Regions from separate parts of the Escherichia fergusonii ATCC 35469 genome, predicted to be linked through region 2. Evidence: predicted binding sites of a transcription regulator. Region 2 holds the regulator's gene; each other region holds the start of a gene.
What was found. The regulator PhoB, encoded in region 2, activates phosphate uptake and scavenging genes when phosphate is short. The targets are predictions, from matches to a motif close to CTGTCATAAAACTGNCNNAT.
Positions count from the first base shown of each region.

Region 1: a site for PhoB is predicted at 1,834-1,853, ahead of pstS (phosphate ABC transporter substrate-binding protein PstS). Genes of this name have one in related genera too.
Region 3: a site for PhoB is predicted at 1,150-1,169, ahead of uvrB (excinuclease ABC subunit UvrB). Genes of this name have one in related genera too.

Region 1 covers NC_011740.1:4,130,302-4,133,589, reverse strand. Annotated here, with positions in the region: gene glmS (glutamine--fructose-6-phosphate transaminase (isomerizing)) at 1-1,669, shown strand, start outside; gene pstS (phosphate ABC transporter substrate-binding protein PstS) at 1,940-2,980, shown strand; gene pstC (phosphate ABC transporter permease PstC) at 3,066-3,288, shown strand, end outside.
Region 2 covers NC_011740.1:2,696,479-2,699,766, forward strand. Annotated here, with positions in the region: gene phoR (phosphate regulon sensor histidine kinase PhoR) at 1-879, opposite strand, end outside; gene phoB (phosphate response regulator transcription factor PhoB) at 938-1,627, opposite strand; gene sbcD (exonuclease subunit SbcD) at 1,815-3,017, shown strand; gene sbcC (exonuclease subunit SbcC) at 3,014-3,288, shown strand, end outside.
Region 3 covers NC_011740.1:2,389,186-2,392,473, reverse strand. Annotated here, with positions in the region: gene bioC (malonyl-ACP O-methyltransferase BioC) at 1-151, shown strand, start outside; gene bioD (dethiobiotin synthase) at 144-827, shown strand; gene uvrB (excinuclease ABC subunit UvrB) at 1,400-3,288, shown strand, end outside.

The sequences.
Region 1 (3,288 bases), 1.4 Mb from region 2:
GCTGGCTCAGGCAGCGGAAGAACATCCTCTGCATGGCGGCACCGGTATTGCTCACACTCGCTGGGCGACCCACGGTGAACCTTCAGAAGCTAACGCGCATCCGCATGTTTCTGAACACATTGTGGTGGTGCATAACGGCATCATCGAAAACCATGAACCGCTGCGTGAAGAGTTAAAAGCGCGTGGCTATACCTTCGTTTCTGAAACCGACACCGAAGTGATTGCACATCTGGTGAACTGGGAGCTGAAACAAGGCGGTACTCTGCGTGAGGCTGTTCTGCGCGCTATTCCGCAGCTGCGTGGCGCTTATGGCACGGTAATTATGGATACCCGTCACCCGGATACTCTGCTGGCGGCACGTTCTGGTAGCCCGCTGGTGATTGGCCTGGGTATGGGCGAAAACTTTATCGCTTCTGACCAGTTGGCGCTGTTGCCAGTGACCCGTCGCTTTATCTTCCTCGAAGAGGGCGATATTGCCGAAGTGACTCGCCGTTCGGTAACCATCTTCGATAAAACTGGTGCGGAAGTAAAACGTCAGGATATCGAATCCAATCTGCAATATGACGCGGGCGATAAAGGTATTTACCGCCACTACATGCAGAAAGAGATTTATGAACAGCCGAACGCGATCAAAAACACCCTTACCGGGCGTATCAGCCACGGCCAGGTGGACCTAAGCGAGCTGGGGCCGAACGCTGACGAACTGCTGTCGAAGGTTGAGCATATTCAGATCCTCGCCTGCGGTACTTCTTACAACTCCGGTATGGTTTCCCGTTACTGGTTTGAATCGCTGGCAGGCATTCCGTGCGACGTTGAAATCGCCTCTGAATTCCGCTATCGCAAATCTGCTGTGCGTCGCAATAGCTTGATGATCACTCTGTCGCAGTCTGGCGAAACCGCGGATACCCTGGCGGGCCTGCGTCTGTCGAAAGATCTGGGTTACCTTGGTTCGCTGGCTATCTGTAACGTTCCGGGTTCTTCTCTGGTACGCGAATCCGATCTGGCGCTGATGACCAACGCCGGTACGGAAATCGGCGTGGCGTCTACTAAAGCATTCACCACCCAGTTAACTGTGCTGTTGATGCTGGTGGCGAAGCTGTCTCGCCTGAAAGGTCTGGATGCCTCCATTGAGCATGACATCGTGCATGGTCTGCAGGCGCTGCCGAGCCGTATTGAGCAGATGCTGTCTCAGGACAAACGCATTGAAGCACTGGCAGAAGATTTCTCTGACAAACATCACGCGCTGTTCCTGGGCCGTGGCGATCAGTACCCAATCGCGCTGGAAGGCGCATTGAAGCTGAAAGAGATCTCTTACATTCACGCTGAAGCCTACGCTGCAGGCGAACTGAAACACGGTCCGCTGGCGCTGATTGATGCCGATATGCCAGTTATCGTCGTTGCACCGAACAACGAATTGCTGGAAAAACTGAAATCCAACATTGAAGAAGTTCGTGCGCGTGGCGGTCAGTTGTATGTCTTTGCCGATCAGGATGCTGGTTTTGTCGGTAGCGATAATATGCACATCATCGAGATGCCGCATGTGGAAGAGGTGATTGCACCGATCTTCTACACCGTTCCGTTGCAGTTACTGGCGTACCACGTCGCGCTGATCAAAGGCACTGACGTTGACCAGCCACGTAACCTGGCAAAATCGGTTACGGTTGAGTAATACACAGATGCCCTGCTTTCGCAGGGCATTTTTCTATTCCCTCACTTATCGTCTCATCTTTAGCTATTTTTTAACTGTCACAGAAAGAAAATTTTTCTGCCAAATTGCTGTCACTCTCGCTGCTAACTTATTGATTTTTAGCTATATAAAAAGACTTTTCTTCTCTGTCATAAAACTGTCATAAACCTTACATATAACTGTCACCTGTTTGTCCTATTTTGCTTCTCGTAGCCAACAAACAATGCTTTATGAATCCTCCCAGGAGACATTATGAAAGTTATGCGTACCACCGTCGCAACTTTTGTCGCCGCGACCTTATCGATGAGCGCTTTCTCTGTGTTTGCAGAAGCAAGCCTGACAGGTGCAGGTGCAACCTTCCCTGCGCCGGTGTATGCCAAATGGGCTGACACTTACCAGAAAGAAACCGGTAATAAAGTTAACTACCAGGGTATCGGTTCTTCCGGCGGCGTAAAACAGATTATCGCCAATACCGTTGATTTTGGTGCCTCTGACGCGCCGCTGTCTGACGAAAAACTGGCTCAGGAAGGTCTGTTCCAGTTCCCGACCGTAATTGGCGGCGTGGTGCTGGCGGTTAACATTCCGGGGCTAAAATCTGGCGAACTGGTGCTGGATGGTAAAACCCTTGGCGACATCTACCTGGGCAAAATCAAAAAGTGGGATGATGAAGCCATCGCCAAACTGAATCCGGGTCTGAAACTGCCTTCACAGAACATTGCTGTAGTGCGCCGTGCAGATGGCTCCGGGACATCCTTTGTCTTCACCAGCTATCTGGCGAAAGTGAACGAAGAGTGGAAAAACAACGTCGGTACTGGCTCTACCGTAAAATGGCCGATTGGTCTGGGTGGTAAAGGAAACGACGGTATCGCCGCGTTCGTTCAGCGTCTGCCGGGTGCAATTGGTTATGTTGAATATGCTTACGCTAAGCAGAACAACCTGGCGTACACCAAACTGATCTCCGCTGATGGTAAACCTGTTTCGCCGACCGAAGAAAACTTTGCCAATGCGGCAAAAGGCGCAGACTGGAGCAAAACATTCGCTCAGGATCTGACCAACCAGAAAGGCGAAGATGCGTGGCCTATTACCTCTACCACGTTCATTCTTGTCCACAAAGATCAGAAGAAACCAGAGCAGGGCACAGAAGTGCTGAAATTCTTCGACTGGGCGTATAAAACCGGGGCTAAACAGGCGAACGACCTGGATTACGCCAGCCTGCCGGATAGCGTAGTTGAACAGGTTCGCGCTGCGTGGAAGACCAATATTAAAGACAGTAGCGGCAAGCCGCTGTACTAATAAAACTCCAGGCCGGATAAGGCATTAACGGCTTATCCGGCATTACAAAATGACTTTGTAAACGCGTTTAACTGAAGAGTAACTTATGGCTGCAACCAAGCCTGCTTTTAACCCACCGGGTAAAAAGGGCGACATAATTTTCAGCGTGCTGGTAAAACTGGCGGCGCTGATTGTGCTATTGATGTTGGGTGGCATTATTGTCTCTCTGATCATCTCCTCCTGGCCGAGCATTCAGAAATTTGGTCTGGCTTTTCTGTGGACCAAAGAGTGGGATGCGCCGAACGATATCTACGGGGCGCTGGTGCCGA
Region 2 (3,288 bases):
TGTTTGAGCTTCCCGCTCCACTACTCGTAGCATCATCGGCACATCGACTTGTTCATTCAGTGCCAGCACCGGGGCAGCTTCAATTTTTGACAGCGTAAGCAGCTGTTTCACCAAGCCTTCCATACGGTGTGTTTGTTCACGCATAGTATGAAGCGCTTTTTCTCGCGTCGCACCTTCCAGCGGCTGTTCATGCATCATTTCCAGATAGCCTTGTAAGACCGTAAGCGGCGTGCGCAGCTCATGGCTTACGTTAGCAAAAAAGTTCCGTCTGGCTCCTTCAAGCTGGTGCATTTGAGTAACATCTCGCGCCACCATCAGCAGTTGCCGATCAGTATAAGGCATCACGCGAATCTCAAGATGACGACCATTGTTCAATACCAAATTAATTGGTCGTGAAAAATCGCGGCTTTTTAGATAATGGGCAAACTCCGGGTAGCGCAATAAGTTGAGGATGTTCTGGCCACTGTCATCAGGCCAGCGTAGCCCCAACAACTGCTGAGCAAGGCCGTTACACCAGAAAATCCCCCCTTCTTCGGTCGTCAGAATAACGGCATCTGGCAGAGACTCTGCGCCACTTCGAAAACGTTTGATTAAATTACCCAATTCACGGCGGCGTTTTTTATTGCGTAATTGCATTTGATGGATGCCATACAGCAATGGCTCCCAGCTCCCGCGCCCTGGTGGTGGCGTCATACTTCTGTCTACCCAAAGCCACCAGGAGAGGCGTAGTAAGTTCCAGAAATGCCAGATAAGCAATCCTGTGACTGATGCCAGCAAAAACCAGGGCAGATGACCAAAAAAAATACTCAGGATAAAGGCAGGGATACAGCAAAGTATCAGTTCCAGAACCAGCCTTTTCCATGACAGCCGTTCAAGCACGCGTCATACTCCATTTACTCTATAGAAAGCCTCACCCGCCATTACGGCGGGTGAGGCGTCAAAAGCGGGTCGAAAAACGATACCCTGTTCCTCGCACTGTCTGCACCATGCGGTCATGCCCGCTTGGTTCCAGCGCTTTACGCAAGCGACGAATGTGGACATCGACTGTACGGTCTTCCACATACACATTCGTTCCCCAGACATGATTTAGCAACTGCTCGCGACTGTAGACGCGTTCAGGATGCGTCATAAAAAAGTGCAGTAATTTAAATTCGGTAGGCCCCATATCCAGCGGTGTTTCGCCCGTCATGACCCGATGTGAGGTTGGATCAAGACTTAGCCCTTGCATTTCAATAACTTCTTCAACTGCCATAGGCGAAATACGGCGCATAACGGCCTTAATACGCGCCACCAGCTCTTTCGGGGAAAACGGTTTGGTAATATAGTCATCCGCGCCTGTTTCAAGGCCGCGTACACGATCTTCTTCTTCGCCTCTCGCCGTCAGCATCACAACCGGAATATCCCGGGTAAGCGCTTCCCGTTTGAGATGTTTAATAAATTGCAGACCAGAGCCGCCTGGCAACATCCAGTCCAGAAGAATGAGATCCGGCCAGGGTTCATTAAGTTGGTTCACAGCACTGTCATAATCTTCGGCTTCTACTGGCTGAAAGCCATTTTGCTCGAGCACGAAGCAGACCATTTCTCGAATTGGAGCTTCATCTTCTACAACCAGAATACGTCTCGCCATGATTAGCCCTGTTATAGATAAATTACACGTTATCAATGCGGCGGTATTATGCGTCAGTTTTATGACAGATTTATGAAAAGATCGTCGATGTTTCGTACAGGTTATTGATTTGTAGAGGTCATAAAACAGAAATTAATGCCTGTCTATGGGTATAATCGCCTTCACGTTTTTTCGCCAGGAAACTGTTATGCGCATCCTCCACACTTCAGACTGGCATCTGGGCCAGAATTTTTACAGCAAGAGCCGCGCCGCGGAGCATCAGGCATTTCTCGACTGGCTGCTCACAACGGCACAAACTCATCAGGTGGATGCGATAATTGTTGCCGGAGATATTTTCGATACCGGATCACCACCAAGTTATGCCCGCGAACTGTACAACCGCTTCGTGGTCAATTTACAGCAAACGGGGTGTCATCTGGTGGTACTGGCAGGAAATCACGACTCGGTCGCCACACTGAATGAATCACGAGATATTCTCGCCTTTCTTAATACGACCGTTGTCGCCAGTGCCAACCTACGCCCACAGCTGCTGAAACGGCGTGACGGCACTCCGGGTGCTGTTCTGTGCCCCATTCCGTTTTTACGTCCACGCGACATCGTGACCAGCCAGGCAGGGCTGTCAGGCAGTGAAAAACAGCAACATCTGCTGGCCACAATCACGGACTACTACCAACAACAATATACGGAAGCCTGCAACCTGCGCGGTGATCAGCAACTGCCGATTATTGCTACCGGACACCTTACCACCGTGGGTGCCAGTAAAAGTGACGCTGTACGTGACATTTATATCGGCACGCTGGATGCATTTCCGGCACAAAACTTCCCACCTGTAGATTACATCGCCCTTGGGCATATTCACCGGGCGCAAATTGTTGGCGGACAGGAACATATTCGCTATTGCGGTTCCCCCATCCCGCTGAGTTTTGATGAGTGTGGCAAAACTAAAAGCGTACATCTGGTGAGCTTTGCAGAAGGCAAATTACACAGTGTCGAAGCGCTGCCCGTGCCAATGACTCAGCCACTGGCCGTATTGAAAGGTGATCTGGCTGCAATTACTGAACAGCTTGAACAATGGCGTGATACCGAACTGCAGACGCCAGTATGGCTGGATATCGAAATCACGACTGATGACTATCTGCATGATATGCAGAGGAAAATCCAGACTTTAACCGAGTCACTGCCGGTAGAAGTGTTACTGGTGCGTCGCAGTCGCGAGCAGCGTGAACGGATTATAGCGAGCGAGAAACGCGAAACACTCAATGAATTAAGCGTCGAGGAAGTTTTTAATCGTCGCCTGGCACTGGAAGAACTGGACGAGTCGCAACATGCGCGTATGCAACATCTTTTCGCCACGACGTTGCAGACCCTTGCAGGAGATCACGAAGCATGAAAATCCTCAGCCTGCGCCTGAAAAACCTGAACTCTCTGAAAGGCGAATGGAAGATTGATTTCACCACAGAACCGTTTGCCAGCAACGGACTGTTTGCCATTACCGGCCCAACGGGAGCCGGTAAAACGACATTATTAGATGCAATTTGCCTGGCCCTTTATCACGAAACTCCACGCCTTTCCAACGTTTCACAATCACAAAATGACCTGATGACCCGCGATACTGCCGAATGTCTGGCGGAAGTGGAATTTGAAGTAAAAGGTGAAGCGTA
Region 3 (3,288 bases), 310 kb from region 2:
AGGCATCGGTGCAACGCATCTTCATGAAGGGCGTGACCAGCGAATATTAACGCGTTCGCAGTTGCAGCGATTGCAACTGGCCTGGCCGCAACAACAGGGGCGATATCCTCTGACGTATCATCTTTTTTTGGGAGTGATTGCTCGTGAGTAAACGTTATTTTGTCACCGGAACGGACACCGAAGTGGGGAAAACCGTCGCCAGTGGTGCCCTGTTACAGGCCGCAAAAGCCGCAGGCTACCGGACGGCAGGGTATAAACCGGTGGCTTCAGGCAGTGAAATGAACGCGGAAGGCTTACGCAACAGCGACGCGCTGGCGTTACAGCGCAACAGCAGCCTGCTGCTGGATTACGTAATGGTAAATCCTTACACCTTTGCAGAACCCACTTCGCCGCACATCATTAGCGCGCTAGAGGGCAGGCCGATAGAATCATCGGTAATGAGCGCTGGATTACGCGCGCTTGAACAACAGGCTGACTGGGTGTTAGTGGAAGGCGCGGGCGGCTGGTTTACGCCGCTTTCTGACACTTTCACTTTTGCAGATTGGGTAACACAGGAACAACTGCCGGTGATACTGGTAGTTGGCGTGAAACTCGGCTGTATTAATCACGCGATGTTGACTGCACAGGCAATACAACACGCCGGACTGACTCTGGCGGGTTGGGTGGCGAACGATGTCACGCCTCCAGGAAAACGTCACGCTGAATATATGGCCACGCTCACCCGCATGATTCCCGCACCGCTGCTGGGGGAAATTCCCTGGCTTGCAGAAAATCCAGAAAATGCGGCAACCGGAAAGTACATAAATCTTGCCTTGTTAAGCCAGTAATAAAATTGACCAATTTGCGAGCGGGATCGCGTAATTTCCTGGTGTTTGTTTAAGCAATTGAAATCGAAAAAAACAGAGAAATTTTTTTTACCCCCACAACATGAGATTTGTGGGGGAATAGTGCAGGCGGCAAGCCATATGGGCTGGAAGCAGTTATCCACCATTCCTGTGGATAACCATGTGCATTAGAGTTAGAAAACGTCAGGCAAGCGAGAGAACACGCGGCTTGCAGCTAAATTGCTGCGAAAGACGTCTCCAAAAAATATTGTTTTATTTACAGTTGGTTAGATAAAAGCAATGGCTCCAGGAAAAGAGTCGCTGACTGCCATAAAACCTTCATCAATCGGCTTGACAAATGTTAAGAAAGTCTTTGCTTTGGGGATAACCATTGTGAATTAGCATAATATCTTGCCAGAGATGAAATTAGTCTTGGGTAAATGTCATAGGGCTGCGATGTAACACAAATATTGTTGTGCGCTACTGGAATTTTATCCAGTCTTTTTTACTGGCATTATTAACCATGACGAGTAAAATTACATACCTGCCCGCCCAACTCCTTCAGGTAGCGACTCATGAGTAAACCGTTCAAACTGAATTCCGCTTTTAAACCTTCTGGCGATCAGCCCGAGGCGATTCGACGTCTCGAAGAGGGGCTGGAAGATGGTCTGGCGCACCAGACGTTACTTGGCGTGACGGGTTCCGGGAAAACCTTCACCATTGCCAATGTCATTGCTGACCTTCAGCGCCCAACCATGGTACTTGCGCCCAACAAAACGCTGGCGGCCCAACTGTACGGCGAAATGAAAGAGTTCTTCCCGGAAAACGCGGTGGAGTATTTCGTCTCCTACTACGACTACTATCAGCCGGAAGCCTATGTACCGAGTTCCGACACCTTCATTGAGAAAGATGCCTCGGTAAACGAACATATCGAGCAGATGCGTTTGTCCGCCACCAAAGCGATGCTGGAGCGGCGTGATGTGGTTGTGGTGGCGTCGGTTTCCGCGATTTATGGTCTGGGCGATCCTGATTTATATCTCAAGATGATGCTCCATCTTACGGTCGGTATGATTATCGATCAGCGCGCGATCCTGCGCCGCCTGGCGGAGCTGCAATACACCCGGAATGATCAAGCATTCCAGCGCGGTACTTTCCGCGTTCGTGGCGAGGTGATTGATATCTTCCCGGCAGAATCGGATGACATTGCACTTCGCGTGGAACTGTTTGACGAGGAAGTGGAACGATTGTCGTTATTTGATCCGCTAACCGGGCAGATTGTTTCCACCATTCCACGTTTTACCATCTACCCGAAAACGCACTACGTTACGCCGCGCGAGCGCATTGTGCAGGCGATGGAAGAAATTAAAGAAGAACTGGCCGCCAGACGCAAAGTGCTGTTGGAGAACAACAAACTGCTGGAAGAGCAGCGGCTGACTCAGCGTACCCAGTTTGATCTGGAGATGATGAACGAACTGGGATATTGCTCGGGGATTGAAAACTACTCGCGCTTCCTCTCCGGCCGTGGACCAGGTGAGCCACCGCCGACACTGTTTGATTACCTGCCTGCCGATGGGCTGTTGGTCGTCGATGAATCTCACGTCACCATTCCACAAATTGGCGGCATGTATCGCGGTGACCGGGCGCGTAAAGAGACACTGGTGGAGTACGGCTTCCGCCTGCCATCGGCGCTGGATAACCGTCCGCTGAAGTTTGAAGAGTTCGAAGCATTAGCGCCGCAAACCATCTATGTTTCGGCGACGCCGGGTAATTACGAGCTGGAAAAATCCGGTGGTGATGTGGTGGATCAGGTCGTGCGTCCAACCGGATTGCTTGATCCGATTATCGAAGTGCGACCGGTGGCAACACAGGTTGATGATCTTCTTTCGGAGATTCGCCAGCGAGCGGCAATTAACGAACGCGTGCTGGTCACAACACTGACCAAGCGAATGGCGGAAGATCTTACGGAATATCTCGAAGAACACGGTGAGCGTGTACGTTATCTTCACTCAGATATCGATACCGTCGAGCGCATGGAAATCATCCGCGACTTGCGTCTGGGTGAGTTCGACGTGCTGGTAGGGATCAACTTACTGCGCGAAGGTCTGGATATGCCGGAAGTTTCGCTGGTGGCGATCCTCGACGCCGACAAAGAAGGCTTCCTGCGTTCTGAACGTTCGTTGATCCAGACCATTGGTCGTGCGGCACGTAACGTCAATGGTAAAGCGATTCTCTACGGCGATAAGATCACCCCGTCAATGGCAAAAGCAATTGGCGAAACCGAACGTCGCCGCGAGAAACAGCAGAAGTACAACGAGGAACACGGCATTACGCCGCAAGGCTTGAACAAGAAAGTGGTCGATATCCTGGCGCTGGGGCAGAACATTGCTAAAACCAAAGCGAAGGGCAGAGGAAAATCGCGACCGATTGTTGAGCCGGATAATGTGCCGATGGATATGTCGCCGAA